4 regions of the Bradyrhizobium sp. CCBAU 45389 genome follow, and region 2 is predicted to be linked to each of the others. Evidence: predicted binding sites of a transcription regulator. Region 2 holds the regulator's gene; each other region holds the start of a gene.
The links. The regulator HrcA, encoded in region 2, represses chaperone genes, less so after heat shock. The targets are predictions, from matches to a motif close to GTTAGCACTCNCNNNNNGNGAGTGCTAAC.

Region 1 (8,008 bases), on a different contig from region 2:
GGCTGAGCAGGGGCGCGAGGGCGTCGGCGAGCACGGCGTTCACCCGTCGATAGGCGGCCAAGTCCCGGCGGGTAAAGTTCATGAGGTCAAGGCGATAGTGGAATAAGGGCCACAGTGCCGCGTTGGAGAAGCCGCTGTAGTAGCCGTCATGGTCCGCGCGGGTAAGATCGACGGTAGCGTACGTCACTCCCTCGGTCTCAAAAACGTTCGGCTCTGGTGTTGTTTCTCCAAGCTTGCCACTCCACCCGAACCATAAGCCTCCAGCCTGATGCAGAGCGTCGACGAGGCCGGTCACGAGCCCGCCGCTGCGCTGCGCAGCTTCTGCCGGCAAGGCGACACGGTTGGAGACGATGACCAAGCGGCTCAAGCGGGTTCCCTCCGCACTGTCAGGGTTGCGTCGAGCCGAGCCGCCAAAAGATCTCGGCGAACACGGCAACGCAATGATCGGCGGTGATATCCGCCGGAGCCCACATTCGCTCGGTCCTCGCGCGAAAATCCACAATTCCTTCTACCGGAACTGACGGTCCCGTCATCAGGCAATCTGGGCGGGCGTTACCTGTAAAACATATAGATCTTCCCGCAGTAAATATAGGATACTCTGCCGACGATCTGGATTGTTGGGCGCTGTCTAAAGCTGATCTTCGCCAGGATTTCGACGGCAGACGCCCCGGGTGTGCCTCTCGATCTCAGCCAGTGCGGCGTCGAGCGAGGCGTGCGGCCCTTGCTGTATGCCGGCCATAGTTTCCGATGCGTGGCCCTCCGGATGGATCATGAACTGACGTGGAGCGCTTGCCGTGATGCGCCCCATCGAGCGGCCGAGCAGGTCCGTCAGCTGCCAAACCGTGCCTCCCTCTGCCGGTGTAACGATCACATCCATGGTGAACCTTGAGTCTGTACGCCGCGCGAACAAACCGCTGCAATAACCGATGGGCGAACTACCGAGTTCCGCGGCCGCGGCATTCTCGGTACTGGAAGGATTGGCGCTTCGGATCGCCCCGCGATCGAGCGAATGGCGCTTAATGCCGATATATGCGACTATATAGAATGGTCAAAAAGAAAGGTCGAAGGCCAACGTCGGGAGAAGAAATGGCAACCGCTCTCGACCGTTGGGACGAGGAAGGCGGAGCGCAGGAGTTGGCGTGGCCTTTACCCTATGAAGCCAGCGATTTGCGCGATGTGGAGCGCAGAGTCCTGGAATGTCTGGGTGCCGCCCTTGTCAGCGAATGGAATGATCTGCCTACTGACGTCCAGCGCAGGCTCTTCGAGCACGCGGCCTCGGGCAAATCGCACGACGCCACCGTGTTGAAGACGCGGATCGCCCGTTTCCTGCACGATCATAAAGGTGCTTCGGGTGGGCGCTAACACGACTTTGGCAGATTTGTTCACGCCTTGCTCTTCGCTGACCTGTGTTCTGCAGTACCCGTATCGCGGATCTGATGGCTGAAGAATGAGAGCGACGATGGCGGGACGCGCGGCTGGCAGGTTGGGCTGAGGTGGTGGCCGTCGTTTCATTTTTGCGCCCCGTCTTGGCAATGCGGAAGTGCTGCAAGAAGGCGTAAGCAACCATCGTCATAAGAGCGTGACGATGAAGACCGTGCCAGAACCGTCCCATCGCGCCATGACGGTTGTAGCCAACCGCTGCAAGTCTATCTCGGCTGGTAGATTTGCGAGATAGCATTTCTTCTCTCCGAGTCGCGATGCTTGCCGATCGCCAACTCGCATTTTTTCACTTGGCATCAGCAAGCATTTCGTCCGCCGGCATCTATACAAATCCGCGATGTGTATTGCCTTGTGTTTGGTGACTTCGCAGCCATCTCATGATAAAGAGATAGCTAATCTCGGCACAGAAAGCACTGTAAACGGATTGCTTCACTATCGCGCCGATGCAAAGCCGTTTCTGAAGGATAGCCGATCATGACCATGCGCTCCCGACGCGAAACGGTCACCTTCAAGCATCCCTTCCGGATCAAGGGCATCGACCGCCTCCTGCCTCCGGGTGCCTACGAGGTCATCACCGATGAGGAGATGATCGAAGGATTGTCGTTCGAGGCGTTTCGCCGGGTTGCCACTATGATCACGGTGCCGGCGGCGCCGCCGCGCACTTCAACGGTGGAGAGGATTTCCATCAACCCGGTCGATTTGGCTGACGCTCAGCGCATTGATGCCGAAGCGCCTCGCGAGTGACGAGCCACTCGATCTCGACAAGCACCGCTGAATGGCTGCACAAGAAGCGACCGACGTCCGGCGTATTCTGGCGCACGTCGAGAACAACGCAATGCCCCTGCGCGATGGGAAGCTTTCTCAAATTTGATGACGCGGCGTCCAACGACTTTCGCACCACACAGCTGGCCTTCACCGGATCCTTAGCCGCCGCGGTCTTGGCAGCTATTTCGTGATGCTCTGAGCGAATATCGTTTCGGGACGGTCTTGTACGTCCCCTTGCGGCGGCTTATGTGCTGATTAGCACTCGCTGGCCACGACTGCCATTTCGTCCAAAGCAACAACAACAAGAAAACAGGAGGGCAGCATGAAATTCCGTCCGCTTCACGGCCGCGTTGCGGTCAAGCGTATCGAAGCCGAAGAGAAGACCACTGGCGGCATCATCATTCCGGACAGCGCCAAGGAAAAACCTTCGCAGGGCGAGATCACGGCGGTTGGCCCAGGCGGCCGCGACGAATCCGGCAAGCTGCCCATCGATCTCAAGGTTGGCGACCGCGTCCTGTTCGGCAAGTGGTCAGGTACGGAGATCGAGCTCGATGATCAGGAAGTACTGATCATGAAGGAAAGCGACATTATGGGCGTTCTCACCGAGCTGCCCGCCGCCAAGAAGAAGGTCGCCTAAGCGCCAGTCTGTTTTCCTTATCCCAAGCAGCCAGCGTCTCGAAGGAGAAGGATAAGGCCCGCAAGTTGAACTCACGTCCCTAAAGAGCTCGCCGAGTCGCGCGGTCTTTCGGATTTGACAGTTGAAAACGGAGATCATGATGTCGGCCAAAGAAGTTAAGTTCGGCGTCGACGCCCGCGACAGGATGTTGCGCGGTGTTGAAATTCTCAACAATGCGGTTAAGGTCACGCTCGGGCCCAAGGGCCGGAACGTCGTGCTCGACAAGTCGTTCGGCGCCCCCCGCATCACCAAAGACGGCGTCACTGTCGCCAAGGAGATCGAGCTTGAGGACAAGTTCGAGAACATGGGCGCGCAGATGGTGCGAGAAGTTGCCTCCAAATCGGCAGATGCAGCTGGCGATGGCACCACCACCGCGACCGTGCTCGCGGCTGCGATCGTCCGTGAAGGCGCGAAGGCGGTTGCCGCCGGTATGAACCCGATGGACCTGAAGCGCGGTATCGACCTCGCGGTGGAAGCCGTGGTCGCCGATCTCGTGAAGAACTCCAAGAAGGTCACCTCGAACGAGGAGATCGCCCAGGTCGGCACCATCTCGGCCAACGGCGACGCGGAGATCGGCAAGTTCCTCTCCGACGCCATGAAGAAGGTCGGCAACGAGGGCGTCATCACGGTTGAAGAAGCCAAGTCGCTCGAGACCGAACTCGAGGTCGTCGAAGGGATGCAATTCGACCGCGGCTACATCTCGCCGTACTTCGTCACCAACGCCGACAAAATGCGCGCCGAAATGGAAGACGCCTACGTCCTCATCCACGAAAAGAAGCTATCTCAGTTGAATGAACTGCTTCCGCTGCTGGAAGCCGTCGTCCAGAGTGGCAAGCCGCTTGTGATTATTGCGGAAGACGTCGAGGGCGAAGCGCTCGCGACCCTGGTCGTGAACCGCCTCCGCGGCGGTCTGAAGGTCGCGGCCGTGAAGGCTCCGGGCTTCGGCGATCGCCGCAAGGCCATGCTGCAGGACATCGCGATCCTGACCGGCGGCCAGGCGATCTCGGAAGATCTGGGCATCAAGCTCGAGAACGTCACGCTCAACATGCTCGGTCGCGCCAAGAAGGTGATGATCGACAAGGAGAACACCACCATCGTCAGCGGCGCCGGTAAGAAGGCCGACATAGAGGCGCGGGTGGCGCAGATCAAGGCGCAGATCGAGGAGACCTCCTCGGACTATGACCGTGAAAAGCTGCAGGAGCGTCTTGCCAAGCTCGCGGGCGGCGTCGCGGTGATCCGCGTCGGCGGCGCGACCGAGGTCGAGGTGAAGGAGCGCAAGGATCGCGTTGATGACGCGATGCATGCGACCCGCGCGGCCGTCGAGGAAGGCATCCTGCCGGGCGGCGGCGTCGCCCTGCTGCGTGCTTCCGAGCATCTCAAGGGGCTGCGCACCAAGAACGATGACCAGAAGACCGGCGTCGAGATCGTGCGCAAGGCGCTGTCTGCGCCGGCCCGCCAGATCGCGATCAACGCTGGCGAGGACGGCTCCGTTATCGTCGGCAAGATCCTGGAGAAGGATCAGTATGGCTACGGCTTTGACTCCCAGTCCGGCGAGTACGGCAACCTGGTCACCAAGGGCATCATCGACCCGACCAAGGTCGTTCGTGTGGCGATTCAGAATGCGGCTTCTGTTGCGGCGCTCCTGATCACTACCGAAGCCATGGTGGCCGAATTGCCAAAGAAGAACGCCGGCGGTGGGGGCATGCCTCAAGGTGGCGGCATGGGTGGTATGGATTTTTAAGTCCTACTCGTTCAGAGCTCAACAATAACGAAGGCCCGGCAGAGATGCTTGGGCCTTTTTTGCAGGAATCAGCAAAAAGCGGCCGCCGAGAAGCGTGATGAATTCTCGCCGTTTCACGGATTTCCGTGAGGACGCCTTGTGCAATATCTCAAAATCAGCACTTTGCATTGCAGCCGGGTGGCGGGTGAGAATTGTTACCAAACCAGTCAGGACGCACCCCACCGTTACTGGATTTTGGGAAGTGCATAGCTCCGCCCTGGTTGGTCGCCCCCGTGATTAGACCGAAGACCGCGATCACCTGGGACGCGGGGATCATGAGTAGCAGGCCGGCTACGATCGAGACACCCGGTGCAATAGCGACCACAGCGAGCAGCAGCATAATAGGGCCGAAGGAGTGCTTGTGTAGGCGACCCATCAGCCAGCCCAGGGTAAAGCGATCTTGCCGGTGCCTCGTCGTGCAGCCGCTGCAGCAGGACCGAGGCAGGCACAAACACCCCTTCATCGGCGGGCATTGTCGGCTTCAGCTGGTCGGGGCTCGTTGGGACCCGGTACGCCGGGGACAGGATATTTTGGGAGGCGCCCGGTCGACACAGCCGACCCTGCGAGGGTCAGAGCCGACCCAGAAGTAGCAATACGACGAGGATGACCAGGATGGTACCGATGACCCCCATCCCACCGTGGCCATAGCCGTAGCCGTAGCCGCCGAAGCGGCCGCTGAAGCCACCAAGCAGGAAGATGATGAGGAGGATGATGAGGATAAGTCCGATCGACATTGTCCGACTCCTTTGGTGGGACCGTGTGGATATTGGGTCTCACGGTAGTCCGAGTTGAGTGCGCGATCTTCAAGCTTCCGGCGACGACTGTCGGCGGCATCACTGGGCAAGTGCTGTGCTACTTCTTCTCGATTGAAATGCCACCCGGCGCGGCGGACGCGGAGCAGGAGGCAGTTTGAGCTTGAGAGAGGCAGCCTTGGTATCGTTTGGCTCGGGGTCGGCGGTGCCCGTGGCGTTGCCGGGACGAGTCAGTCGCTTCGGGATTGCTGGTCGAGCCGATAGACCCGCCCCGCGCTCGCGCCTTTAGCTCCCTGGCGCAAGTTTTGTCTGTCTTGCGATTCGCCAACTCCTGCAAAAGTCCGCAGGCGACCCCGGATGGGAGGGGCCGATGCAGTTGACCGGATCACAAGGGCGCAGCCGCGCCATCGCGCTCGAGTGCGCTCGAGCGCGCGTTGAGTGGGCATGGTCTGTGACAGAGGTTGCCACGCCCAAACAGCGTCGCTCGTGCCCTCAATACGGGGCGTAGTATTGGCGGCGATAGGGATACTGGCCGCCGTAGTAATCTGGCGCATAGTAGCCCGGCGCGTAGCCTGGCCCGTAATAGCTACCACCGTAGGCTCCATAAGCGGCGGCTCCAGCCGCGGCACCCAGGATGCCAAGACCAATTGCGGCCCCCGGAGCGCCGTAGTAGCCGCGACCGCGGTAGTGGCGTCGGTAGTAGACTTCTGTCACTGCGGACGACGAAGCCGCTTGTGTCAGAAGAGCCGTGCTCGGCGAGATCGGAGCTGCCCCCGAAGGCAGCACCGAGGCGAGCGTCGCCGCACCGAAGAGTGCGACCGCAATCGCGTATTTCATTGTCTGCTGGTTCATGGTCGTATCCTCTCCAACTTGGAGCATCTCAAGCGGCAAGTCGATTGCGTGCCGCTGGCCGATAAAGAACCTCGACCCAGGGTGCTTGAAGCGCTGGTGGGGGGGCGGATCCGAGGATTCGTGGTTCTAAGCGAACTCACAGACCCGCCTCTGTACTCGCGCCGCGACTTAACCGATTACTTGGCGCAAGTTTTTTCGGCCTTCAAAGCCGCTTCTGCCGAGGCCTTTGTCGTGTGAGCGGCGCCGACAACCTTCATGCTACCGCCGGCAGCAGGCTGGCTCTCGACGATCTGACATTTCATGGTCGCAGTATCCTGAGCCAGGTAGAACGAGGAAGGCGATTGGCCAACGGTTTTGCCAGTCTCCGCCGCGAATGACGGAGAAGCGAATGCGAGAACAGCGACTGTCGCTAATAGAATTCTTTTCATAGTATCCACCAATTCTTATGCGTCCGGAATCGGACAAAGAATGAACAGGGCAAGCCGACAAGAGTTCCAGCTATCGCCGATTTGTTTGTTGCGTGTGGATCCGCGTGGATCAGTGACAGCCCCGAAAGTCTGTCGACAGATTGTGCCAATCGCCCAATTCCATTCTGCCTAGCGGCGATTCAGCGGGTGTTGCCGTTAGCGGGAATCAATTGGCTATAGCTGCGGCCCTCGCAAACATTCTCTCAATCACCGATGGATGCCGAGAGCAGGGCGGCGAGAAGTATTGTGCCGCAACGCAGCGCGAGCTCATGGTCAAAATTGCTCATTCAAGAAAATTTAACGAAAGGGAATTTGCCATCAGATTAGGACGGCATCACTCATCGCAATGTCACTCTTTGGCCCAAGCCCCACTGACGAGTAGGCGCAATAGGCGATGCCCATCATGAGCAGGAGCCTGAAGGCCCTTCTAGAAAACGTGAGGGCCTTGAAGCTGAACGACTGATCAGAAAGGCTGCCGAAGGTCCAATGCGTCGATCTATGATGTGACAAGAACTTCTACGGACATCCCGGCGAAGGCGCCGATGCTGCCGACGAAGCTGCCGGACACCGGAATCGTCTGCCGGATGTCGCGCGCGACCGCGACCGGGATCAGATTGAAGCCGCCGAGGCTACGATTCGTCGGGTCGAAAGTGATCCAGCCGGCGCCCGGTACGAAGACCTCGGCCCACGCATGGGTTGATCCCGCATCGCTCGATCCGACGCTCTGTTGCTCTGGATTGTAAAGATAGCCGGAGACGATCCTGGCTCCAAACCCGAGCATGCGTGCTGCTTCGGTGAACAGCACCGCGAAATCCCGGCATGACCCCCAGCCACGATTTAACGTTTCTACCGGCGTTTGGGTACCCTCATCCTCACGGCTCTGGTACTGGACAGCTTCCGAAACGCCGACGCTCAGGTCCTTTAGCAGCGACAGCGTATCAGTCCGACTTCCTCGAACGAACATTTGTGCCCAATTTCGTAGGACCCCCGCTGTGTCCGAGTACTGGGGGAGAGCCAGGGCGCCGAGATCGGTCCAATCGTCATCAGAATAGCGGAATGGGTAAGACATGGCCGAGACAGCGATATCGAACACCGGCCATGCAACCGCGTCGAGCTGAAGCTCCGCGACGCTGGCGATCACCAGGTTGGAGGCTGTCATCTGAAACGTGGCCGTCGCGATTGCATTGCCAAACACATCGTGCGCCCAGGTCAAGGCCGCATGCGGCGTCATCGTGACGTTGCTCGAAATCAAGCGGAGCTCGCGGCTTTCGCGCGG
Region 2 (8,008 bases):
CGCGCGATGGCGACGGCATCGAGCGCCTCGCGCGCGCTGTGCATGCGTCCCAATGCTTTCAGCGAGGCATCGTCGAGCGCCTGCACGCCGAGCGAGACGCGGTTGACGCCGGCTGAGCGATAGCCGGCGAAGCGCGTGGCTTCGACGCTGGTCGGGTTCGCTTCCAGCGTCACCTCGACGTCGCCTGCGACGGTCCAGTGCTTGCCGATGGCATCGAGCACCGCGCCGACGGTTGAAGGCTGCATCAGCGACGGCGTGCCGCCGCCGAGGAAGATCGAGGTCACTTCGCGGCCGGGTGCGCGCTCGGCGGTCGTTGCGATCTCGCGCGCGAAGGCCGAAGCAAAGCGCGCCTCGTCGATCGCGGCGTGGCGGACATGGCTGTTGAAGTCGCAGTACGGACACTTCGACAGGCAGAACGGCCAGTGCACGTAGACGCCGAAGGCTTCCTTAGCGCGGCTCAAGGCAGATCTCCGCCAGTTTCACGAAGGCGCGGGCGCGATGGGACAGACCGAGGCCGAGCGGCGGCAGGCCGTGCTTCTCGATGCTTTCCATCTCGCCAAAGGTGCGGCCGTGGCCATCGGGCAGGAACATCGGGTCGTAGCCGAACCCGGCGGTGCCGCGCGGCGGCCAGACCAGCGTGCCGTCGACGCGCGCCGCGACCTCTTCGAGATGATCGTCGGGCCAGGCCACGCAGAGCGCGGAGACGAAATGCGCGGTGCGCTTTGCGGGCGTGCTCGCGCCGCGCTCCTGCAGCAGCCGCTCGATCTGCGCCATCGCCGCGTTGAAATCCTTGGTCGGACCGGCCCAGCGCGCGCTGTAGATGCCGGGCGCGCCGTCGAGCGCATCGACCACGATGCCGGAATCGTCGGCGAAGGACGGAAGCTTCGTCGCTTTCGCCGCCGCGATCGCCTTGATCGCGGCGTTGCTGCGGAAGTCGTTGCCGGTCTCGTCCGGTTCGTCCAGGCCGAGCTCACCGGCCGACACCGCCTCGATCCCGTACGGCGCAAGCAGCTCCTTCATCTCGGCGAGCTTGCCGGGATTGTGGGTGGCGATGACGAGCTTTCCGGTGATTCGGCGGTGCATGGGCCTATTGACTACGCGACAGCCAGTTTCTGCAAGTCCACGAGACGCGCGACGCCCTTGCGCGCCAGCGCCATCAGCGCCAGGAACTCGGTTTCCGTGAACGGCTCGCGTTCCGCGGTGCCCTGCACCTCGATGATGCGGCCATCGCCGGTCATGACGAAATTGGCGTCGGTTTCGGCTTCCGAATCCTCGGCATAATCGAGATCGAGCACCGGCGTGCCGTTGTAGATGCCGCAGGAGATCGCCGCGACGTTGTCGCGCAGCACGTTGGCCTTGATCATGTTGCGCGCCTTCATCCAGCTGATGCAATCGGCGAGCGCGACCCAGGCGCCGGTGATCGAGGCCGTGCGGGTGCCGCCGTCGGCCTGGAGCACGTCGCAATCGACCGTGATCTGGCGCTCGCCGAGCGCTTCGAGGTCGACGATGGTACGCAAGGAGCGGCCGATCAGGCGCTGGATCTCGACGGTGCGGCCGCTCTGCTTGCCGGCCGAGGCTTCGCGGCGGGTGCGTTCGGAGGTCGCGCGCGGCAGCATGCCGTATTCGGCGGTGACCCAGCCGCGGCCCTGGCCCTTCAGCCATGGCGGCAGGCGGTCCTCCAGCGTGGCGGTGACCAGCACATGGGTGTCGCCGAATTTCACCAGGCAGGAGCCTTCCGCATATTTGACGACGCCGCGCTCCAGCGTCACGGGGCGCAATTCGTCGGGCGCACGGCGGCTTGGCCGCATGGGAAATCCTCCAAAATTCTCGGAAAAAGGCTGTTCGCGGTGCTTGTAGGTGGGGTGACGGTGGGCGGCAAGGGGGAAGATCGGCGCTTGTTCGCCCCGGTTTTCCACCCCGCAAACGCCACGCTTGTCAGAACCGTCCCGGATGGACAAATTATGAGCATCTGAGAGGAGTTACCGTCTGTGGCCCATCACGATCCGATCCATCTGATCGCGCCGCGCGCAGGCCTCGCCCAGCTCAACGAGCGTTCCCGCGACATCTTTCGTCAAATTGTCGAAAGCTATCTCGCGACCGGTGAGCCGGTCGGCTCGCGCAACATTTCCCGCCTGATTGCCACGCCGCTGTCGCCGGCCTCGGTTCGCAACGTCATGGCGGATCTGGAACAGCTCGGCCTGATCTACGCCCCGCACACCTCGGCGGGCCGGCTGCCGACGGAACTCGGCCTGCGCTTCTTCGTCGACGCCCTGATGCAGGTCGGCGATCTCAATGAGGCCGAACGGCAGTCGATCCAGAGCCAGCTTGCCACGGTCGGCCAGGCCCAGTCGGTCGAGGCGGCGCTGGACCAGGCGCTGACGCGGCTGTCGGGCCTGACCCGCGCCGCGGCGGTGGTTTTGACGCCGAAATCCAATGCGCGGCTCAAGCACATCGAATTCGTCCGCCTGGAACCGGAAAAAGCGCTGGTGATCCTGGTCGGCGAGGACGGCCAGGTCGAAAACCGGGTGCTGACGCTGCCGCCGGGGGTTCCCTCCTCGGCCATCACCGAAGCCGGCAATTTCCTCAATGCCCGGATTCGCGGCCGGACACTGGCCGAGGCGCGGCTCGAGCTTGAAACCGCGCTCGGGCAAGCCCGCGCCGAGCTCGATCAGCTGACGCAGAAGGTGATTTCAGCCGGCATCGCCAGCTGGTCGGGTGGCGAGAACGAGGACCGCCAGCTCATCGTCCGCGGTCACGCCAATCTGCTGGAAGATCTGCACGCGCTGGAAGATCTGGAGCGGGTGCGCCTGTTGTTCGACGATCTCGAGACCAAGCGCGGCGTGATCGACCTGCTCGGCCGCGCCGAGACTGCCGAGGGCGTGCGGATCTTCATCGGCTCCGAGAACAAGCTGTTTTCGCTGTCGGGGTCCTCCACCATCATCTCACCCTATCGGGATGCCGCCGGCCACATCGTCGGTGTTCTCGGCGTGATCGGGCCGACGCGGCTGAATTATGCCCGCGTGATCCCGACCGTGGACTATGCCGCCCGCATCGTCAGCCGCCTTTTGGGGGGCTGACCGGCATTTGCGCCGATCACGGGCGCTTGATTTTCGGCGCTTAAGGCACGATATCCGGGCCAACAATCCTTCCTGACAATCCTTGGAAACGAGTTCGAGATTTGAGCCGATGACCGATCGAGACCGGCAACCCGAAGACACGACCGCGCCGACCGGCGAGCCCGTGGTGTCAAAACCCTACATCATGCCCGACGATCCCGAGCCGGGTTCGGTCGAGCTGCTGCAGAAGGAAGCCGCCGAGGCGCGCGACCGCATGCTGCGGACGCTGGCCGAGATGGAGAATTTGCGCAAGCGCACCACCAAGGAAGTCGCCGACGCCCGCCTCTACGGCATCACCGGCTTTGCCCGCGACGTGCTCGACATCGCCGACAATCTCCAGCGCGCGCTCGATGCCGTTCCGGCTGAGGCCCGTGCCACGGCCGATCCCGGCCTGATCTCGCTGATCGAAGGCGTCGAGCTCACCGAGCGCGCGCTGCTCAACGCGCTGGAAAAGCACGGCGTGAAGAAGCTCGATCCGCAGGGCCAGAAGTTCGATCCGAACTTCCACCAGGCGATGTACGAAGTGCCCGATCCGTCGGTGCCGTCGGGCACCGTGGTGCAGATCATGCAGGCCGGCTACACCATCGGCGACCGCGTGCTGCGTCCGGCCCTCGTCGGTGTCGCCAAGGGCGGCGCGAAGGCCGCGCCTGCGGCCAACAACAATGAGTCGAGCGGCGCGACGAACTGAGTCTCAGACCCTCATGGTGAGGAGCCGCGCCCTTGCGCGGCGTCTCGAACCATGCAGGCCCGGCTGTTGCAGCGTGGCCTTCATCCTTCGAGACGCGCGCGAAGAAGCGCGCTCCTCAGGATGAGGGTCTTGCAATATCGCACGCTGCCTTACGCACTCACCGCGATATCCGCGGACTGGATGCGCTTCACGCCGGCCTTGGCCATATCGGCCCAGGCTTTCGCCAGTGAGCCCTGGGTGTCGATGCCGCGGCAGGCGTCTTCCACCACATAGACCTCGAAGCCCGCCTTGCGTGCGTCCAGCGCGGTCCAGGCGACGCAGAAATCCGTGGCAAGTCCTGCGACGAAGACGCGCTTGATCTTGCGGCCCTTCAGATAGCCTGCAAGTCCCGTCGAGGTCTTGCCGTCGGCTTCGAGGAACGCCGAGTAGCTGTCGACGTCCTTGTGAAAACCCTTGCGGATGATGAGCTCGGCGTGCGGGATCGCAAGGTCCTTCGACAGCGCCGCGCCATCGGTGCCCTGCACGCAATGGTCCGGCCACAGCACCTGCTTGCCGTAGGGCAGGTCGATGGTCTCGAACGGCTTCTTGCCGGAGTGGACCGACGCAAACGAGACGTGGCCGGGCGTGTGCCAGTCCTGCGTCATCACCACGTTCGCAAACGCTTTTGCCATCTTGTTGATGACGGGCACCACCTGCTCGCCTTCCTTCACGGCGAGACTGCCGCCGGGCAGGAAGCAGTTCTGCACGTCGATCACGAGCAGCGCGGACGCATCGTCCGGCTTGATCGATGCCGCTGCAAACAGCGCGGTTGGCGCGAGGGTCGCCAGCGCCGTCGTTCCAAGCATTGCCAAGACCTGTCGCCGATCCAGCATCGTTCGTCTCCCTCCAGGATGATCCAACCGGGGAAGCCTAGTTCCGTTCGTATACGAACAGAAGCCCGAAAATGCAGCCGGGATTGGTGAGGGGTTGGGCTCTCGAACCCAAAATCGTCGTCGTCCCGGCCTAGCGCGCAATTGCGCGTGGGGGGCCGGGACCCATACGCCGCAGCGATAGTTTTGCGAAGACTCGGAGTTACGAGCTCGCCACACAACCACCCCCTGTGGTTATGGGTCCCGGCCTCCGCCGGGACGACACCGAGTGTGTTGGAGCGCCTCGGCCTACCCCTTCGGCTGGATCCCGTCGCGCACGGCGCGGAAGCGGGTGAAGGCGGCCTGCCACTGGTCGCGCGGGGCGCTGGCGATGATGCGCAGCGAGGCACCGCCGCTCGAGAAGCGGATCCACTGCACGACGGTCACCGGCGTCTTGTCCTTGCCGCTGACGCCGTCGATCCGGGTCTCGAAGCCCTGCTGGCCGTTGATGCGGATCGGCTCCGACATGGTGACGCGGGATTCGCGCACGCCGGGGATCTGGAGCGCGGCCTCTTGGGCGAAGCGGGCGCGATCGTCGGCGGCTTGCGGGGTGGCGCCGATCAGGCCGAGGATCATGAACGGCTTCGACTCATAGCCTGCGCTCTCGTTGCCGTCGGCCAGGATGATGCTGGCGCCCGGCGCCAGCGTGCGGATGTCCTTGAAGTCGGCCAGATCGGTGATCTTGAACGGCATCAGCGCGATCTGCTCTTCGGCCGAGACCTGCTTGCGGGTGGTGGCGGTCGCGAACATCTGGCGCACCGCCTCGTCGGTGTAGATCTTGGTCGCGTTCTCCGGGATCTGCACCGCGACATAGCCGGAGAAGCCGGCGCCCGGCACGATCATCGAATAGCGTTTCACCGGGGTATCGCCGGCCTTGCCGCTCTCGGTGGTGAAATAGGCAAGACCCGCGGGGGTCTCGATCTTGTCCTGCTTGACGCCGCCAGCGCCGGCCGGATTGGAATTGAAGGCGCTCACGACCTCGCCATAGGCGGCCGGCGGCAGCTCTGTGATCAGCACCTTGACGCTGCCGTCCTCGCTCTCGAAGCCTGGAAAGGTCTTGGCCGTGCTGAGGCCGACCAGGGGCACCATGCCGAGGCGCAGGCCGGGCGGGAAGATGGCGTCGGCAGCCAGGGCCGGGAGCGCGGAGGCAACGAGGAGGGCGAGCGCGGCGAGGGGGCGGATCAGCTTCATGGGCACTCTGATTGGTTCACATTGAGGCCGTTCGATGGTCGGCCACCGGGCCGCTTTGTCGCGCGAAGCAGCCTTGGCGCGGCTGTCGGCCGGCCCGCCTTTTAGCGGTTTTGGCCCCGCCGTAACAGGGTGTGGCGGCTTGCGGGGGCGGGGTGGCGGAACGGCGGACCTGTTAATATTTCCTCACCCGCAAGGGCGGTTGAGCCCGGATATGAGCTCTTAAAACCCAATGTTTTCACGGCCGAAACGTTGCTTCGGTCCTTGCGGCCCCCTCCCCCCCTCCTATATGAGCCTCAATCATCGCAATATCGCGGATGTTTGATCTTAGGGGGTTTCGGTTCGGGTGCCTTCTGGGCCCAGCCAACCTGCCGCAAAACGAAGGATATCAGGACCATGGGAAAGGTCATTGGGATCGACCTCGGCACCACGAACTCGTGCGTCGCCGTGATGGATGGCAAAAACGCCAAAGTCATCGAGAATTCCGAAGGCATGCGCACGACGCCTTCGATCGTCGCCGTGACGGACGACGGTGAGCGCCTCGTCGGCCAGCCTGCCAAGCGCCAGGCCGTTACCAATCCCGAGCGTACGTTCTTCGCAGTGAAGCGCCTGATTGGCCGCCGCTACGACGACCCGATGGTCGAGAAGGACAAGAAGCTCGTTCCGTACAAGATCGTGAAGGCTTCCAACGGCGACGCCTGGGTCGAGGCCGACGGCCAGACCTACTCGCCCTCGCAGGTCTCGGCGTTCATCCTGCAGAAGATGAAGGAGACCGCGGAAGCCCATCTCGGCCAGAAGGTCGATCAGGCCGTCATCACCGTTCCCGCCTACTTCAACGACGCCCAGCGCCAGGCGACCAAGGACGCCGGCAAGATCGCGGGCCTTGAAGTGCTGCGCATCATCAACGAGCCGACCGCGGCCGCGCTCGCCTATGGCCTCGACAAGACCAAGGCCGGCACGATCGCCGTGTACGACCTCGGCGGCGGCACCTTCGATATCTCCATTCTCGAAATCGGCGACGGCGTGTTCGAGGTGAAGTCGACCAACGGCGACACCTTCCTCGGCGGCGAAGACTTCGACATGCGTCTCGTGGGTTATCTGGCCGACGAGTTCCAGAAGGAGCAGGGCATCAACCTGCGCAACGACAAGCTCGCACTTCAGCGTCTGAAGGAAGCCGCTGAAAAGGCCAAGATCGAGCTGTCGTCGACGACGCAGACCGAGATCAACCTGCCCTTCATCACCGCGGACCAGACCGGCCCGAAGCATCTGACGATGAAGCTCACCCGCGCCAAGTTCGAGGCGCTGGTCGACGACCTCATCCAGAAGACCGTCGAGCCCTGCCGCAAGGCGCTGAAGGACGCCGGCGTCACCGCCGGTGAGATCGGCGAAGTCGTGCTGGTCGGCGGCATGTCGCGCATGCCGAAGGTCCAGGAAGTCGTGAAGCAGCTGTTCGGCAAGGAGCCGCACAAGGGCGTGAACCCGGACGAAGTCGTGGCGATCGGCGCCGCGATCCAGGCCGGCGTGCTCCAGGGCGACGTCAAGGACGTGCTGCTGCTCGACGTGACCCCGCTGTCGCTGGGCATCGAGACGCTGGGCGGCGTGTTCACCCGCATCATCGACCGCAACACCACGATCCCGACCAAGAAGAGCCAGGTGTTCTCGACGGCTGAAGACAATCAGAATGCCGTCACCATCCGCGTCTTCCAGGGCGAGCGTGAAATGGCGGCCGACAACAAGATGCTCGGCCAGTTCGACCTGATGGGCATTCCGCCGGCTCCGCGCGGCATGCCGCAGATCGAGGTGACCTTCGACATCGACGCCAACGGCATCGTCAACGTCTCGGCCAAGGACAAGGCCACCGGCAAGGAGCAGCAGATCCGCATCCAGGCCTCGGGCGGCCTGTCGGAAGCCGACATCGAGAAGATGGTCAAGGACGCCGAGGCCAATGCCGAGGCGGACAAGAAGCGCCGCGAGGCCGTCACCGCCAAGAACGAGGCGGATGGTCTGGTGCATTCGACCGAGAAGGCCCTGGCCGAGCACGGTTCGAAGGTCGCCGAGACCGAGCGCCGCGCCATCGAGGATGCCGTCAGCGACCTCAAGGAAGCGCT
Region 3 (8,008 bases), on a different contig from region 2:
GGCCTGCCGGATGGCGGCCTCGTGATGTGCCATCCCGGCTTCGTCGACGACATCCTCACCAGCCACGATCCGATGACCGACGTCCGCGAGCGCGAGCACGCCTATCTCAAGAGCGATGCCTTCGCGCGCCTGCTGGCGGACACCAACGTGACACTGGGATGAAACCGGCGAAAAGCGGCCAAGGGACAGCTAAGGGGCAGCTTGTCGCATACCGAAATTTAATCCGGCCGGCACTGTTGGGGCCACAATGGAACCCTACATCTCCTGCGCGCTTGGTTTTGCGCGAAGGAGACAGATCATGACGCCGCAGGAACGCCAGCTCGTCGACGACCTTTTCGACCGGCTTTCAAAGCTGGAAAATGCCCCGCGCGATCCCGACGCGATCGCCGCGATCTCCGACGGCCTGCGCAAGGCGCCCAGCGCGGTCTACGCGCTGGTGCAGACCGTGCTGCTACAGGATGAAGCGCTGAAGCGCGCCAATACCCGCATCCAGGAACTGGAAGCGGCCCATGCGCCCGAGCCGGCCCAGTCCGGCGGCTTCCTCGATACCATGCGCGACTCGCTGTTCGGGTCGAGCCCGTCGCGTGGCTCGGTTCCGAACGTGCCGCCGCGTGAGCAGCGGCCGGTCTGGAACACCGGCCAGGCGATGCAGCAGTCCCAGCCGGGCTACGGCCAGCCGCCTTACGGCCAGGCTCCGGGACAAGGTTACGGCGCCCCGCCGGCCGGCGGTGGCGGCGGCTCGTTCCTCGGCACGGCGGCGGCGGCCGCAGCCGGCGTGGTCGGCGGCTCGCTGCTGCTCTCGAGCATCCGCGGCATGATGGGCGGCTCGCACCAGCAGGCCTTCGGCGACACCAACGCGCTCGGCGACCGCAGCTCTGGTGGAAGCCCTTGGGGCGGCAGTGACCAGTCCGGCGGCTCGCTTGCGCGCGATGCCGGACTTAACGACATCGGCTCTAACCGCGACTCCCGCCAAGGCTTCGTCGACCAGGCCTCGAACGATCGTGACAACAACGACCAGAACTACGACGACGATCACGACGACAATACGGACATGGCCGACGACAGCGATTTCGGCGACGACGACGGCGGCAGCGACTACGCGTGAGGCTGCTCCATAACATTGCAAACAAGAACGGCCGCCGAGGAGGCGGCCGTTTTCATTTGAATCGTCTGGCGCTGGCCCCTTCCCTTCTCCCCTTGCAAGGAGAGAGGGTGAGCAGCGAGCGCTTGGCTACATCACCACGACCTTGGTGCCGACATTGACGCGGCCGTAGAGGTCGATGACGTCCTCGTTGCGCATGCGGATGCAGCCGGAGGAGACGTTGGTGCCGATGGTCCAGGGCTCGTTGGAGCCGTGGATGCGGTAGAGCGTGGAGCCGAGATACATCGCACGCGCGCCGAGCGGATTTTCCGGGCCGCCTTCCATGTGGCGGGGCAGATCGGGCCGGCGCGCGATCATTTCCGCGGGCGGGGTCCAGTCCGGCCATTCGCGCTTGGCCGTGATCGACTTCACGCCCGACCAGGTGAAGCCGGGACGCCCGACGCCGATGCCGTAGCGCATCGCCTTGCCGTTGCCCTCGACGAGATAGAGGAACTTGTTGGGCGTATCGACCACGATCGTGCCGGCGCCTTCCTTGCCGCTATAGTCAACAAGCTGTTTCTCGAATCTCGGATCGAACGGGCGCTGCCGCGGGTCGACCATCTCCTGCTGCAGACTTGCGCCTTGCTGATATCCACCTTGCATCTGCGGCTCGCCCATCGGCGGCAGGCGGCGCTGATCGTAGTAGCCGGGCTGCTGCTGATATACCGGGCGCTCCGGCGCATAGGCGGGGCCGCGGCCCGGACCGTCGCCGAACAGAAACTCGATGAAGCCGCCGCCCATGTTCGCATTGGAGGCGACGCGTACCGGCGCCGGCGGCACGCGCGGCTGATAGATCACCGCGGGCGGATCGTTCGGCACCGTGTTGTCGAAGGCGCCGGCGCCGCTGGTGCCGGCAATGAAGGTGCAAGCGCTGCCGAGCAGCGCGACAGACATTTTCTTGAACATCGACGTACTCTGTACTGTTTCGTCTAGATCACATGCGTCGTGCAGGGCTGATGGCTGATCCGCGCCCGCGACGTGGTCAATAAAAAGCAAAAGCCGTTTTGTTTGGTAAACAGAAGCGGCGTTTCGATTCACCACGTCGCGAGCGGGCCCGCAATTTGGCGATCAGCGTTTATTTTCGATGAACGCGGTGCGGTGATGGTTAATCGCTTCTTTGCGCGCCGTCGCGCACAGCCGCAACGACAGTTCCTGCTGTGAACTTCGTGTTAAATCGCTTCTGCCTAAAAAGACGCGTGAGTGAGGTGGGGGGAGTGTCCTGATGGCTGTTCACCGCAAACGTTTTCGTGTCGAGGATATCGCCGGTGGCGAGATGCCCATTCTAGACGTAACTGAAGAGGCAGGGCCGATGCACAGCGAGATCATGGCCGAGTTGCGCGCGATCCGCGCCCAGATGGCGAAGGGCATCACGGCTGCCCCGCTGTCCGGCAGCGCCGCGATGGCGGCGATCGACGCGTCGACGGCGCATGAGCTGTCCGAAGCGCGCACCATGCTCGAGACCTACCGGGCGCAGATCGAGCAGTGCGAGAAGCTGAAGGTCGAGCTCGACCTCATCCACGACGCCATCGACCGCACCAAGCGCGAGATCGCGACCCTGCACGGCAAGAGCTTCGACGGCGGCGAGATGGCCAAGGTCAATGGCGAGCTCGGCGCGGTGGTCGGCGGCACCGAGCAGGCGACCCAGCAGATCCTCGAAGCGGCCGAGTCGATCGACCAGGCCGCCAGCGCGATGTCCAAGGTGGACTCGGCCGACCAGCAGAAGCGGCTCGCCGACGACATCCAGGAACGCGTCATCTCGATTTTCGAAGCCTGCAACTTCCAGGACCTGACCGGCCAGCGCATCAGCAAGGTCATGAGCACGATGAAGTTCATCGAGCAGCACATCAATGCGATGATGGAGATCTGGGGCGGCGTCGACGCGATCAAGGCCCATGTGCCGGCGCCGGTCGACCAGCGCAGCGAGGACGAGAAGCTCCTCAACGGCCCCAAGCTCGCCGGCGACGTCGGCCACGCCTCGCAGGACGACATCGACGCGCTGTTCGACTGAGCGGACGCGGCATAGGAAACAGCAAAACGCCGGCCCTTGAGGCCGGCGTTTTTGTTTTGGGACTCACATTGTCATTCCGGGGCACGCGAAGCGTGAACTATGGTGCGCACTTGCGCACCTGAGAATCTCGAGGTTCCGGGTTCGGTCCTGCGGACCGCCCCGGAACGACAATCAGAAAATCACGCCCTCGGCGCGCAGCGGACGTAGACCATGTTGCCGTAGCGGGTGGCGGCGTCCTTGTCGATGAAGCGGGTGATCAGGACACGGCCGTCGAAGGAGACGATCTCGCGGTCCTGGTCGCCAGGGGTCGGACCCGCCGGCCCGATATAGTTCTTGCCGCTGGGCGAGCCCTTCAGCCGCAGCTCCTGCGGCGTCGCCTGGTCGGCCAGATGCATGATCACGCCGCCGGAGGAGCCGGCGGTGATCACGTAAGGATTCTTGCACTGGGACCTCGCCGCGGCCTCGGTGCGGGCGCGGTCGGCCGGGTTCTGGAACGAGGCAAGACCCCAGCGGCCGACGATCTCGTCGGCGCGGATGGTCGCCGGCATTTCCGGAGCGACGCCGGGCTCCGCCTCGGGCGGCGGCGGCGACGATGAGAAGGACGGCAGGCTCATACCGCCGCCGCAGGCGCCAAGCAGCAGCGCCAAGCCAGAAGCGGCCGCCAGATTGGCAACCGTGCGCGCGCGAGCTGAACTGATCATGGCATTCCCCCGAACAAGACCATGGCCGCACCCCTCCCGCAGCCAAGCGCAAAACCGCTGCCGGAGCAATGACGTCCTTTGACACGCCGGCGCCCCGAACAAGTTTCCAATGCCACCATCCTATATCCGCCTCACCAATCGCTTAACCACCTTTGCTTGACAGGATCGCGGCCAAGCCATATTCCCGGGCGCACTATTAGCACTCGGAAAGCCCGATTGCTAAGCGCGCCGTTCGATCCTCGGGACGAGGGGGAATGGCAGCGCCGCCCCACCCACTTCCACTTACTTCCGAAGCGAGCCTCCAAAGGGAAACGTCATGGCTAAATCCAAATTTCGTCCGCTGCATGACCGTGTCGTGGTCAAACGTATCGACGCCGAGGAAAAGACCAAGGGCGGCATTATCATTCCGGACACCGCCAAGGAAAAGCCGTCCCAGGGCGAGATTGTCGCCGTCGGCCCGGGCGGCCGCGACGAGACGGGCAAGCTGATTCCGATCGACCTCAAGGTCGGCGACCGCGTGCTGTTCGGCAAGTGGTCGGGCACCGAGGTCAAGATCGACAACGAAGAGCTCCTGATCATGAAGGAGTCGGACATCATGGGCGTTCTGGCCTAAGGCCATCCGCCTGAACGGCCGCTGAATGTCATGCCCGGATCGCGGAGGTCCGGGCATCCATCATTCCGCCGCACAGCACCAAACAAGACACATTACGAAACACGAGGGATTGCAGACCATGGCTGCCAAAGACGTCAAGTTTTCCGGAGACGCGCGCGATCGCATGCTGCGCGGCGTCGACATTCTCGCCAACGCCGTCAAGGTGACGCTCGGCCCGAAGGGCCGCAACGTCGTCATCGAGAAGAGCTTCGGCGCGCCCCGCATCACCAAGGACGGCGTCACCGTCGCCAAGGAGATCGAGCTCGAGGACAAGTTCGAGAACATGGGCGCCCAGATGGTGCGTGAGGTCGCCTCCAAGACCAACGACCTCGCCGGCGACGGCACCACCACCGCGACCGTGCTGGCCCAGGCCATCGTGCGCGAAGGCGCCAAGGCGGTTGCCGCCGGCATGAACCCGATGGACCTCAAGCGCGGCATCGACACCGCGGTGGCCGCGGTCGTCAAGGACATCGAGAAGCGCGCCAAGCCGGTTGCCGCCTCCTCCGAGGTCGCCCAGGTCGGCACCATCTCGGCCAACGGCGATGCCGCCATCGGCAAGATGATCGCCCAGGCGATGCAGAAGGTCGGCAACGAGGGCGTCATCACCGTCGAGGAGAACAAGTCGCTCGACACCGAGGTCGACATCGTCGAGGGCATGAAGTTCGATCGCGGCTATCTCAGCCCCTACTTCGTCACCAACGCCGAGAAGATGACCGCCGAGCTCGAGGACGCCTACATCCTCCTGCACGAGAAGAAGCTGTCGGGCCTGCAGGCCATGCTGCCGGTGCTCGAAGCCGTGGTGCAGTCGGGCAAGCCGCTCGTCATCATCGCCGAGGACGTCGAGGGCGAGGCGCTGGCCACCCTGGTCGTCAACCGCCTGCGCGGCGGCCTCAAGGTTGCCGCCGTGAAGGCGCCGGGCTTCGGTGACCGCCGCAAGGCCATGCTCGAGGACATCGCGATCCTCACCGGCGGCCAGCTGATCTCCGAGGAGCTCGGCATCAAGCTCGAGAACGTCACGGTGAAGATGCTCGGCCGCGCCAAGAAGGTGGTGATCGACAAGGAGAACACCACGATCGTCAACGGCGCCGGCAAGAAGCCCGACATCGAGGCCCGCGTCGGCCAGATCAAGGCGCAGATCGAGGAGACCACCTCGGACTACGACCGCGAGAAGCTGCAGGAGCGCCTCGCCAAGCTCGCCGGCGGCGTCGCGGTGATCCGCGTCGGCGGCGCCACCGAGATCGAGGTCAAGGAGAAGAAGGACCGCGTCGAGGACGCGCTCAACGCCACCCGCGCCGCGGTGCAGGAAGGCATCGTCCCCGGCGGCGGCGTCGCGCTGCTGCGCGCCAAGAAGGCGGTGGGCCGTCTGTCCAACGCCAATGACGACGTCCAGGCCGGCATCAACATCGTGCTGAAGGCGCTGGAAGCCCCGATCCGCCAGATCTCCGAGAACGCCGGCGTGGAAGGCTCGATCGTGGTCGGCAAGATCCTGGAGAACAAGTCCGAGACCTTCGGCTTCGACGCCCAGAACGAGGACTATGTCGACATGGTCGAGAAGGGCATCATCGACCCCGCCAAGGTGGTGCGCACCGCGCTGCAGGACGCTTCCTCCGTGGCCGGCCTCTTGGTGACCACCGAAGCCATGGTCGCCGAGCTGCCGAAGAAGGACGCTCCGCCCGCGATGCCCGCCGGCGGCGGCATGGGCGGCTTCTGAGCCCATCCTGATCTTACACCACCAACGAAGGCCGCCTCCGGGCGGCCTTCTTTTTGCCGACGTTGCCCCAAGCTTTTCCGATTCAACCGGCGGCCAAAACCCACTACGGTGGCGCCGATTCTGATTGTTTGGGCATGATCCGCTCGGAAAACCGCTTCACACTTTTCCGGATCATGCCCCACTGCCCGAGGATTTCGTCGATGCGCGCGCTCCTGGTTTGTTCGACTGCCCTTCTGGCGGCTCTGCTCGCCGTCTCGCCCGAAGTCGCCTCCGCCCAGATGAAATTGTCGCCCAAGGCCACGGCGCCGGGCGGAACCGAGACGCGCTATTTCACCTCGATCGACGGGCTGATGGACGGCAATGCCGACGTGATCCTGAAGGAGACGCGGCAGGGCAAGACGGTCACCGCGGCCGTGCTCGACGTCTGTTACCCCGTCGCGAAGAATTCCGAGCGCAAGGACCGCTTCGTCGTCAATCTCCAGGTCGCCGGCCAGACGCTGACCGGCACGACGCAGAGCATCAGTGAGAAGTCGCCCGTCAGCGTCAAGCTGCAGCGCAAGCAGAGCGGAGACACGTTCGAATTCCGCGGCCAGATCAGCATCGGCCAGGCCGTGACCGAGGTCACCTCGCCCGACAATTCCGATCTCAGCGAGAGGGAGTTTCAGGACAACCAGACCTCCGATGACGGCATCACGTCGCAGCCGAAGGATTTCACCGACGTCTCGCCCGAGGCGATCGCGGTGAAGGTCAAGCTGGACGCGGCGACCGAGTTCCTGAAGAGCCTGAAGGGCCAGGCGGTCGAGGTGACGCTGGCGAGCCTCAATGTCGGCTGCGACGCGCTGCGCGCCGGCGAGCAGACCATCAACATGTCGGTCGACCCGGAGCGAGCAGCCGCGCTGCTGGCAAAATTCAAGGCGATGCCGGGCGTCACCGCGGCAGGCTGGACCGCGGGCATGACCGAGATGGACCGCACCATCCGTTTCCCCGCCGCCGACTGGCGCGACGGCGACAAGATCAACCGCGACAAGCTCGCGGCCGCCGTTGCCGGCGTGCTGAGCAGGACGCTCGCGGCAAAGCCGGTGTCGCAAAGCTTCAACCCGGCGACCGGCAAGCTCAAGCTGGTGTTCAAGCGGCCGAACCAGGATCATCCGGCGCTCGAGCTCACCGACACGATCGAGGTCGCAGGGCTCGTCTCGCCCGACAAGCCGGGCAGCACCGACAAGCTGATGCTCTGGATCGGCAGCCCCGCGACCACGACCAGCGACGAGAGCAGCGGTGCCAAGCTCAACCTCTCGGACGACGCTTCGGCCGACGAGGAAGGCGATCTGCCCGACGACAACGGCTCGGTCGAGGCGCTCGCCAAGGAGTTGAAGGGCCAGCGCTGGGACGCGGACAAGTCGGTGTGGAAGTAGGCGTAGTCATTCCGGGGCGACGCGTCAGCGTCGAACCCGGAATCTCGAGATTCCGGGTTCGCGCTTCGCGCGCCCCGGAATGACCTGACGGTCAATTCCCGTTCACGCGAAAGCGCAGCGGCTTGGGGCCGATCAGCGTCAGCACGTCGCCCTGGCGTTTCCAGGTCTCGATGCTGCCGAGCGCTGCGACCAGCTCATCGTCGGCCTGGGCCCTGGCCGGCGGACAGGACCGGTCCTGGATCTGGCCGGGGACGAAGATCACTGTGTTGCCGGCGACCGAGAACTGGCCCTTGCCGCCCTTGCACCAGAGCTCGAGCACGACCTCGCCATTGTCGCCGATCTCGATGTTCGGAATCCGCTTCGAGCCTGCTTGCGGCAACGCC
Region 4 (8,008 bases), on a different contig from region 2:
GCGAGAGCTATCGAAAGGCCCTCGCCTTGCGCCCCAACTTCGCCGTAGCCCTGTCCAATCTCGGCAATGCGAGCGTGAATCTCGATCTTCAGCAAGCGCTCGAGTGCTACGACAAGGCGCTCGCAATCGACGGAAATCTTGCCGAAGCCCACAACGGTCGGGGTTGGGTGCTCTGCCGTCTGCGCAATTATGACGAGGCCATCGCAAGCCTGAACCGCGCGCTGTCGATCAAGTTCGACTATGCCTCGGCGCTGGCGAACCGCGCCATCGCATTGCAGGAGCTTCTGCGATTTGACGAAGCCATGGCGGATTGCAATCGGGCAATCGCCCTGGCGCCCGACGACATGAACGGCTGGCTCGGGCGCGCCTGTGTCTGGCTCCAGATCCAGCAAGTGGCCGAAGCATTGCACGATAGCGAGAAAGCTATCGCGCTCGATCCCGATGCCGTTCAAGCTCACCTGATCCGGGGCGTTTGTCTCTCCACGCTTGGGCAGGTCGACGAGGCCCTGGCCAGTTACGACAGAGCGCTCGAGATCGAGCCTGACTTCCCGGGCGCGATCTCCAACAAGATATTCACGCTCGATTTCGCGGCGGATGCCAGCGTCGAGCAGCATCAGCAGGCGCGGCAGGTCTGGTGGGAGCGGATCGGCAAGACGTTCGCTTCAGAAGCGGCGGGAACGTACGACAACAGCCGCGATCCGGATCGCCCGCTGGTGCTCGGCTATGTCTCGTCGGACTTCAACGCGCATTCGGCCGCGTTCATATTCAAGCCGGTCCTGCAGTACCATGACCGGGCACAGTTTGAGGTCGTGTGCTACTCCTGTTCGTCGAAAGTGGATCCGGCGACCGACGAATTTCGAAAGATCGCCGATCGCTGGCGCGACGCCTCGCAATGGAGCGACGATCGCCTCGCCGCCGAGATCCGCGCCGATGGCATCGATATCCTGATCGATCTGTCCGGCCACACCAAAGGAAACCGCCTCAGCGTGTTTGCGCGCAAGCCGGCGCCGATCCAGGCCCATGGCTGGGGCCACGGCACCGGCACCGGGCTGCCGACGATCGACTATCTGTTCTCGGACCCGGTCGCGATCCCTGCCGCGGTCCGGCATCTGTTTGCGGAAACCGTCGTCGATCTGCCCTGCTTCGTGACGCTGGAACCGCTGCCGATGGAGCTTGCGGGGACGTCAACGCCGGCGATCACGAACGGCTTCGTCACATTCGGCGTCTTCAACCGCATCAGCAAGATTTCAGACCAGGCCGCGCAGGCTTGGTCCCGGATTCTCGAGCGGGTGCCGGGGTCGCGACTGCTGATCAAGGATGTTGCGCTGGACGATCAAATGGTCCGCGATAATCTGCTGGCACGGCTTGCAGCTTGCGGCGTGCCGGCCGAACGCGTCGAACTGCTCGGCACCACCTTGCGGGTCGATCATCTGGCTGCGTTCAATCGCGTCGATATTGCCCTCGACCCGTTCCCGCAGAATGGCGGCGTCAGCACATTGGAAGCCTTGCAGATGGGCGTGCCCGTGGTGGCGAAACTCGGGAACAGTCTGCCCAGCCGCGCCGCCGGCTCCATCCTCTCCGCGATTGGCCTGCCGGACTGGGTCACGGATAGCGAGGAGGCCTATATCGACATCGCGGTGAGCCGTGCGGCTGAGCTCGACGACCTCGACAAGTTGCGCAGCGAGCTGCCCGGACAGGTCAGGGCAGCGCCCGCCTGCAACCCGGTCGCCTACGCGCAAGCGGTGGACGAGGCCTATCGCGCGATGTGGAAGCGCTATTGCAGCAGCGACGCCTGATTGCCCCTCAGGCAGCGGTCACGCTGCAAGCGCGTTCGTAGGGTGGGCAAAGCGACTTGTCCGCCGTAGCTCGAAGAGCGAAGGCGGAAGCGTGCCCACCATTGTCAGATGTCGCGGGAGATGGTGGGCACGGCGCGCAAGAGCGCGCCTTTGCCCACCCTACGAGAGCGCGCCTTGAATCAATGCAGCCGGAATACGCCGTCGACGGCGCGCAGCTCGGCCGGCTTGATCAGCTTGGAATGCGCGACGGTGACCGAGAACAGCGGACCGTCGAGCTTCTCCTGCCAGAAGGCCAGGAAGTCGGTCAGCGCGGGAAATTTCGGAAACATGTCGTAGTTCTGCCAGACATAGGTCTGGAGCAGCGAGGGATGATCCGGCATCCGGTAGAGAATTTGTGCCGTCGTCAGCCCGTAGCCCAGCATCTGTTTCCGGAAGTCCTCGGAAACGCCCCCAACCCGCAGTCCCATGCCAACCTCCTTTGCAGGAGCGCATTCAGGGGGCGGCTTTCCGGTACGCTGCTTACGAGCCACCCGGTGGAGATGCGCTCACATGAGAGAAATGTGACGCAAACTGACAACCCATCTCAAGCCCAAAAGTTTAACAAGCTGTTGAAATTCAATGCGTTAGCAGCAGAGAGAACTCCGTGCTAATACGGCCCCCACGGGGCCTCGAAGAGGCCTCCGAGGCTGGTTAACGATGGGAAAGAGATTCTGGCAGTCCACGCTTCCGGGTGCCGATTTTTCTGCTAGAAGCCCTTGCCCCCGCAAAATTCCTGTCCTATTTCAGCCTCGCCTGTGCTAGCACTCGCGGGCACAGACTGCTAACGCCCAAAAATTCCCATATCGTGCAACTACTTAGGAGGACTGCATGAAATTCCGTCCGCTTCACGACCGCGTCGTGGTCAAGCGTATCGACGCAGAAGAGAAGACCGCTGGCGGCATCATCATTCCCGACACTGCCAAGGAAAAGCCCTCCCAGGGTGAAGTCGTCGCCGTTGGCCCGGGTGGCCGCGACGAAGCCGGCAAGCTGATCCCGATCGACCTGAAGGTCGGCGACCGCGTGCTGTTCGGCAAGTGGTCCGGCACCGAGGTCAAGATCGACGGCGTCGATCTCCTGATCATGAAGGAAAGCGACATCATGGGCGTCCTCGACGTCCCCGCTTCCAAGAAGAAGGCGGCCTAAGAGCCCCCTCTCTCCCTCCAGTCAAACATCATCCAAGGAAAATTCCAGATGGCAGCCAAAGAAGTCAAATTCTCGGTTGAAGCGCGCGACAAGATGCTGCGCGGCGTCGACGTTCTCGCCAACGCGGTGAAGGTTACGCTCGGTCCGAAGGGCCGCAACGTCGTGCTCGACAAGTCGTTCGGCGCTCCCCGCATCACCAAGGACGGCGTCACCGTCGCCAAGGAGATCGAGCTCGACGACAAGTTCGAGAACATGGGCGCCCAGATGGTGCGCGAAGTCGCCTCCAAGTCCGCTGACGCGGCCGGCGACGGCACCACCACCGCCACCGTGCTCGCCCAGGCGATCGTGAAGGAAGGCGCCAAGTCGGTTGCCGCCGGCATGAACCCGATGGACCTCAAGCGCGGTATCGACCTCGCGGTCGAAGCCGTCGTGGCCGACCTCGAGAAGAACTCGAAGAAGGTCACCTCGAACGAGGAGATCGCCCAGGTCGGCACCATCTCGGCCAACGGCGACCAGGAGATCGGCAAGTTCCTCTCCGACGCCATGAAGAAGGTCGGCAACGAGGGTGTCATCACCGTCGAGGAAGCCAAGTCGCTCGAGACCGAGCTCGACGTCGTCGAGGGCATGCAGTTCGACCGCGGCTACATCTCGCCCTACTTCGTCACCAACGCCGACAAGATGCGCGTTGAGATGGACGACGCCTACATCCTCATCAACGAGAAGAAGCTCTCCTCGCTGAACGAGCTGCTGCCGCTGCTCGAGGCCGTGGTGCAGACCGGCAAGCCGCTGGTCATCGTCGCCGAGGACGTCGAAGGCGAAGCCCTCGCGACCCTGGTCGTGAACCGCCTGCGCGGCGGCCTGAAGGTCGCGGCCGTCAAGGCTCCGGGCTTCGGCGATCGCCGCAAGGCCATGCTGCAGGACATCGCGATCCTGACCGGCGGCCAGGCGATCTCGGAAGACCTCGGCATCAAGCTCGAGAACGTCACGCTCAACATGCTCGGTCGCGCCAAGAAGGTGATGATCGACAAGGAGAACACCACGATCGTCAACGGCGCCGGCAAGAAGGCCGACATCGAGGCGCGCGTGGCCCAGATCAAGGCGCAGATCGAGGAGACCACCTCGGACTACGACCGTGAGAAGCTCCAGGAGCGTCTCGCCAAGCTCGCGGGCGGCGTCGCGGTGATCCGCGTCGGCGGCGCGACCGAGGTCGAGGTGAAGGAGCGCAAGGATCGCGTTGATGACGCGATGCATGCGACCCGCGCGGCTGTGGAAGAAGGCATCGTTCCGGGCGGCGGCGTCGCCCTGCTCCGTGCCTCCGAGCAGCTCAAGGGCCTGCGCACCAAGAACGACGACCAGAAGACCGGCGTCGAGATCGTGCGCAAGGCGCTGTCGGCTCCCGCTCGCCAGATCGCGATCAACGCCGGTGAAGACGGCTCGGTGATCGTCGGCAAGATCCTGGAGAACAAGGCCTACAATTACGGCTTCGACTCCCAGACCGGCGAATATGCCGACCTCGTCAAGAAGGGCATCATCGACCCGACCAAGGTGGTCCGCACCGCGATCCAGAACGCTGCCTCGGTGGCCGCGCTCCTGATCACCACGGAAGCCATGGTCGCCGAGCTGCCCAAGAAGGGCGGCGCCGGCCCCGCGATGCCCCCGGGCGGCGGCATGGGCGGCATGGACTTCTAAGTCCGGCCTCTCAGGCACGATACGAAATGCGAAACCCCGGCAGCGATGCCGGGGTTTTTTGACTCTACACGCATAGGTCGCATCCCCTTTCGTCCCGGGGCAACGCGAAGCGCCTCCGGAACGACGTAGACCGCGGCTCGGTCGTCGCAAGATGCAATCAAAACGGGTTGGCGATCGAGCGTTCGCGGGATACCCTCCGCGCATGCCGACGAACAAGACATTCCGGCTTGTTCTCATCAAGCCGTCGCATTACGACAGTGATGGCTACGTAATCCGTTGGTGGCGGGGGGGCCTGCCTTCCAATTCCTTGGCGTGCCTTCATGGCATCGCGCTCGATTGCCGCGAGCGTCAGGTTCTCGGCGCAGATTTCGACATCGACCTTGAAGCGATCGACGAGACCAACCGGAGAGTGCGGGTTGAAGAGCTGGCGCGCTCGATCAAGACGGCCAATGCCGGTATGGTGATGCTGGTCGGCGTACAGTCCAACCAGTTTCCACGAGCGATTGATATCGCACGACAATTTCGAAGCCGGGGTATCCAGGTCGCGGTCGGGGGCTTCCATGTCTCGGGGACGCTGGCCATGTTGCCGGATTGCGACCCTGACGTTCGCAAGATCATGGATCTGGGTGTGTCGGTGTTTGCCGGGGAGGCTGAAGGACGTCTTGAGCACGTCCTGCAGGATGCCGTCGCCGGGCGGCTTCAGCCACAGTACAATTTCCTCGATGACCTTCCGCATCTCGAAGGTCAGTCGTTACCAATCATTCCCCAAGAGCAGATCAAGCGGGTAATGGGTCGCACCACGAGTTTCGACGCCGGCCGTGGCTGCCCCTTCCAGTGCTCGTTCTGCACGATCATCAACGTGCAAGGCCGCAAGTCTCGGCGCCGGACTGCCGACGACATCGAGGCCCTGATCCGCGCCAATGTCGCGCAGGGCATTCATGCCTTCTTCATCACCGATGACAATTTCGCCCGCAACAAGGACTGGGAGGTGTTGCTCGACCGCATCATCGCGCTTCGCGAGAGCGAAGGATGGCAGCTGAGCTTCACGATCCAGGTCGACACCCTCTGCCACAAGCTGCCGAACTTCGTCGAGAAATGCGCAAAAGCAGGCGTACGAAGGTGCTTCATCGGCCTGGAAAACATCAATCCGGACAGTCTGCTCGGCGCCAAGAAGCGCCAGAACAAGATCACGGATTACCGCGAGATGATGCTAGCCTGGAAGCAGGCCAAAATCGTCACCGTCGGCGGCTATATCCTCGGTTTCCCGAACGACACGCCGGCGTCGATCATCCGTGACATCAAGATCATCCAGGACGAGCTGCCGATCGACATGCTGGAGTTCTTCTTCCTGACGCCGCTGCCCGGATCGGAGGATCACAAGACGCTATACACCAAGGGCGTCACGATGGATCCGGACCTCAACAAGTACGATCTGGACCATGTCACGGTCGCGCACACGACGATGTCGCAGGCCGAATGGGAACACGCCTACGCGACGGCCTGGGCCACCTACTACAGCTGGGCGCATGTCGAAACGATCATGCGGCGGGCCGCGGCAACCGGCAACAGCGTCAACAGGATCAAGACCTTCGTTCTCTATTTCAGGGGCTACCATCCGATCGAGCATGTCCACCCGCTCGAGGGCGGTGTGCTCCGTCTGAAAAGCCGGCGTGAGCGCCGTCCACATCTGCCGACGGAGCCGGCGTGGCTGTTCTATCCTCGCTTCGTTGCGGAAACGGCGACCAAGGCAGCTCGCTGGGCGACGCTCGCAATCCGTCTCGAGCGCCTTGCGCGCAAGGTCAAGCGCGATCCGCATCGGCTCGCCTATACCGACAAGGCGCTGACGGCTTCGACCGATCAAACCGAGAGCCTCGAATTGTTCAAGACGCGGTCGAGCCAGGCCTTCCTCGATCAGCGCCGACACATCGAGGAAGCGCAGAGGCGGAAGATCCCCGTCTCGTGAGGTGCGCCGTCGCGCCTCACTGCACCTTCCCCAGCCGCTCCATGTGCGGATCGCCGTTTTCGTCGAGCGACCAGAAGATCCGTGTCACCTTGCCGACCAGATTGTCCATCGGCACGAAACCGAACGCCGACATCATGCGGCTGTCGGTGGAGTTGTCGCGGTTGTCGCCGAGCACGAAGAAATGTCCTGGCGGCACCGTGTAGACGCTGGTGTTGTCGAGGAAGCCATTGTCGACGCAGTCGTAGGTCACATAGCTCGCGCCGCTCGGCAGCGTCTCACGCCAGCGTTTGGCCTTCGCCTCGTCATCGCCGCCGCAGGCCGCACCGGCGAACACCTCCTTCAGCGCCACGCGCGTCACCGCGCGGTCGTTGAGGAAGAGCTGACCTCCCCGCATCTGGACGCGATCGCCGGGCAGGCCGACCACGCGCTTGACGTAGTCGACCGAGATGTCCTTCGGCGTGCGAAACACGACGATGTCGCCGTATTCGGGGGCGGCGGCGAGGATGCGGCCCGAGATCCAGGACGGCGCGAAGGGGAAGGAATAGCGGCCATAGCCGTAGGCATATTTGGCGGCGAAGACGTAGTCGCCGACGACCAGCGTCGGCGTCATCGAACCGGACGGGATGTTGAACGGCTGATACAGGAAGAAGCGAACCAGGAACGGCGGCGACCACAGCACCGGGATCAGCAGGATCAGGACGACGATCGCCTTCCATTCGCTGGATCGCGCCGCGGGGCGGATCGTTTGCTCAAGAGTGGTCATGCGCCTGCCCGATCAAGATCGTCATCGTGAGAATACGCAACCTGCGCGCGCGTGCAATCCCCAGCGAACTTCAATTGGTCGCACGAGCCCGCCCGCGCGTTCACCTCGCCTTCCGCCATGGCGCATTGGCCTCCCAATCGCCCGCCATGATCGAGCCATACGGGATCACCTCGTCGATCACCTCGCCGAGACCGTATCTGCCGATCTGGGACCGTACCGACGCAGCATTCTTGTAAGCCTCCGGCAGCTCCGAGGGATCAGGTCTGCCGCGGTAGAAGCGAGCATCGATCCCCACCGGTAGCTGCGGCTTGTTGGCGCGCAGGAAGGCCTTGCGCCTCACGTTGCGCCCGGCGCCGTGCGGTGCGAAGCCGAGCGCCGACTTGTTGTCCGCATGCTTCAGGATCAGCACGGGCTCCGCCATGTTGAGCGGCACGATGGTGCGTCCCTCGTCATCCCTGGAGAAGCCCGACCAGTTCGGGGTGGCTCCCTTGCCATGATAAAAGAGGCCGTCCGCCTTGCGGAAGACGAAGTTGTGCTCGTTCCAGAAGCGATCGGCGATCGCGTTACCGAGTCTTGCGGCGGCGAGATCGTGGATCGCGATGTGGTTGGCCTTCG

Region 1: a site for HrcA is predicted at 2,460-2,488, ahead of XH79_RS42685 (co-chaperone GroES). Genes of this name have one in related genera too.
Region 3: a site for HrcA is predicted at 4,046-4,074, ahead of XH79_RS28590 (co-chaperone GroES). Genes of this name have one in related genera too.
Region 4: a site for HrcA is predicted at 2,593-2,621, ahead of XH79_RS33695 (co-chaperone GroES). Genes of this name have one in related genera too.

What each region holds. Positions count from the first base shown of each region.
Region 1 is NZ_LBIY01000099.1:735,132-743,139, reverse strand. Features, by position in the region: gene XH79_RS42710 (alpha,alpha-trehalose-phosphate synthase (UDP-forming)) at 1-367, opposite strand, end outside; gene XH79_RS42705 (hypothetical protein) at 629-877, opposite strand; gene XH79_RS42700 (hypothetical protein) at 1,087-1,362, shown strand; partial or broken gene XH79_RS42695 (IS701 family transposase) at 1,391-1,728, opposite strand; gene XH79_RS42690 (hypothetical protein) at 1,915-2,184, shown strand; gene XH79_RS42685 (co-chaperone GroES) at 2,528-2,842, shown strand; gene groL (chaperonin GroEL) at 2,982-4,622, shown strand; gene XH79_RS43390 (exopolysaccharide biosynthesis protein) at 4,777-5,124, opposite strand; gene XH79_RS42675 (DUF3309 family protein) at 5,231-5,395, opposite strand; gene XH79_RS42670 (hypothetical protein) at 5,906-6,265, opposite strand; gene XH79_RS42665 (transglutaminase family protein) at 7,229-8,008, opposite strand, start outside.
Region 2 is NZ_LBIY01000085.1:155,050-163,057, forward strand. Features, by position in the region: gene hemW (radical SAM family heme chaperone HemW) at 1-461, opposite strand, end outside; gene rdgB (RdgB/HAM1 family non-canonical purine NTP pyrophosphatase) at 448-1,083, opposite strand; gene rph (ribonuclease PH) at 1,095-1,808, opposite strand; gene hrcA (heat-inducible transcriptional repressor HrcA) at 1,989-3,077, shown strand; gene grpE (nucleotide exchange factor GrpE) at 3,187-3,804, shown strand; gene pncA (bifunctional nicotinamidase/pyrazinamidase) at 3,954-4,676, opposite strand; gene XH79_RS15915 (hypothetical protein) at 4,962-5,903, opposite strand; gene dnaK (molecular chaperone DnaK) at 6,297-8,008, shown strand, end outside.
Region 3 is NZ_LBIY01000095.1:315,668-323,675, forward strand. Features, by position in the region: gene XH79_RS28565 (ChbG/HpnK family deacetylase) at 1-162, shown strand, start outside; gene XH79_RS28570 (DUF2076 domain-containing protein) at 299-1,105, shown strand; gene XH79_RS28575 (L,D-transpeptidase) at 1,232-2,047, opposite strand; gene XH79_RS28580 (protein phosphatase CheZ) at 2,364-3,149, shown strand; gene XH79_RS28585 (hypothetical protein) at 3,329-3,850, opposite strand; gene XH79_RS28590 (co-chaperone GroES) at 4,167-4,463, shown strand; gene groL (chaperonin GroEL) at 4,582-6,213, shown strand; gene XH79_RS28600 (hypothetical protein) at 6,414-7,625, shown strand; gene XH79_RS28605 (META domain-containing protein) at 7,717-8,008, opposite strand, start outside.
Region 4 is NZ_LBIY01000097.1:171,737-179,744, reverse strand. Features, by position in the region: gene XH79_RS33705 (O-linked N-acetylglucosamine transferase, SPINDLY family protein) at 1-1,796, shown strand, start outside; gene XH79_RS33700 (usg protein) at 1,976-2,263, opposite strand; gene XH79_RS33695 (co-chaperone GroES) at 2,664-2,978, shown strand; gene groL (chaperonin GroEL) at 3,027-4,667, shown strand; gene XH79_RS33680 (B12-binding domain-containing radical SAM protein) at 4,870-6,630, shown strand; gene lepB (signal peptidase I) at 6,647-7,393, opposite strand; gene XH79_RS33670 (RtcB family protein) at 7,494-8,008, opposite strand, start outside.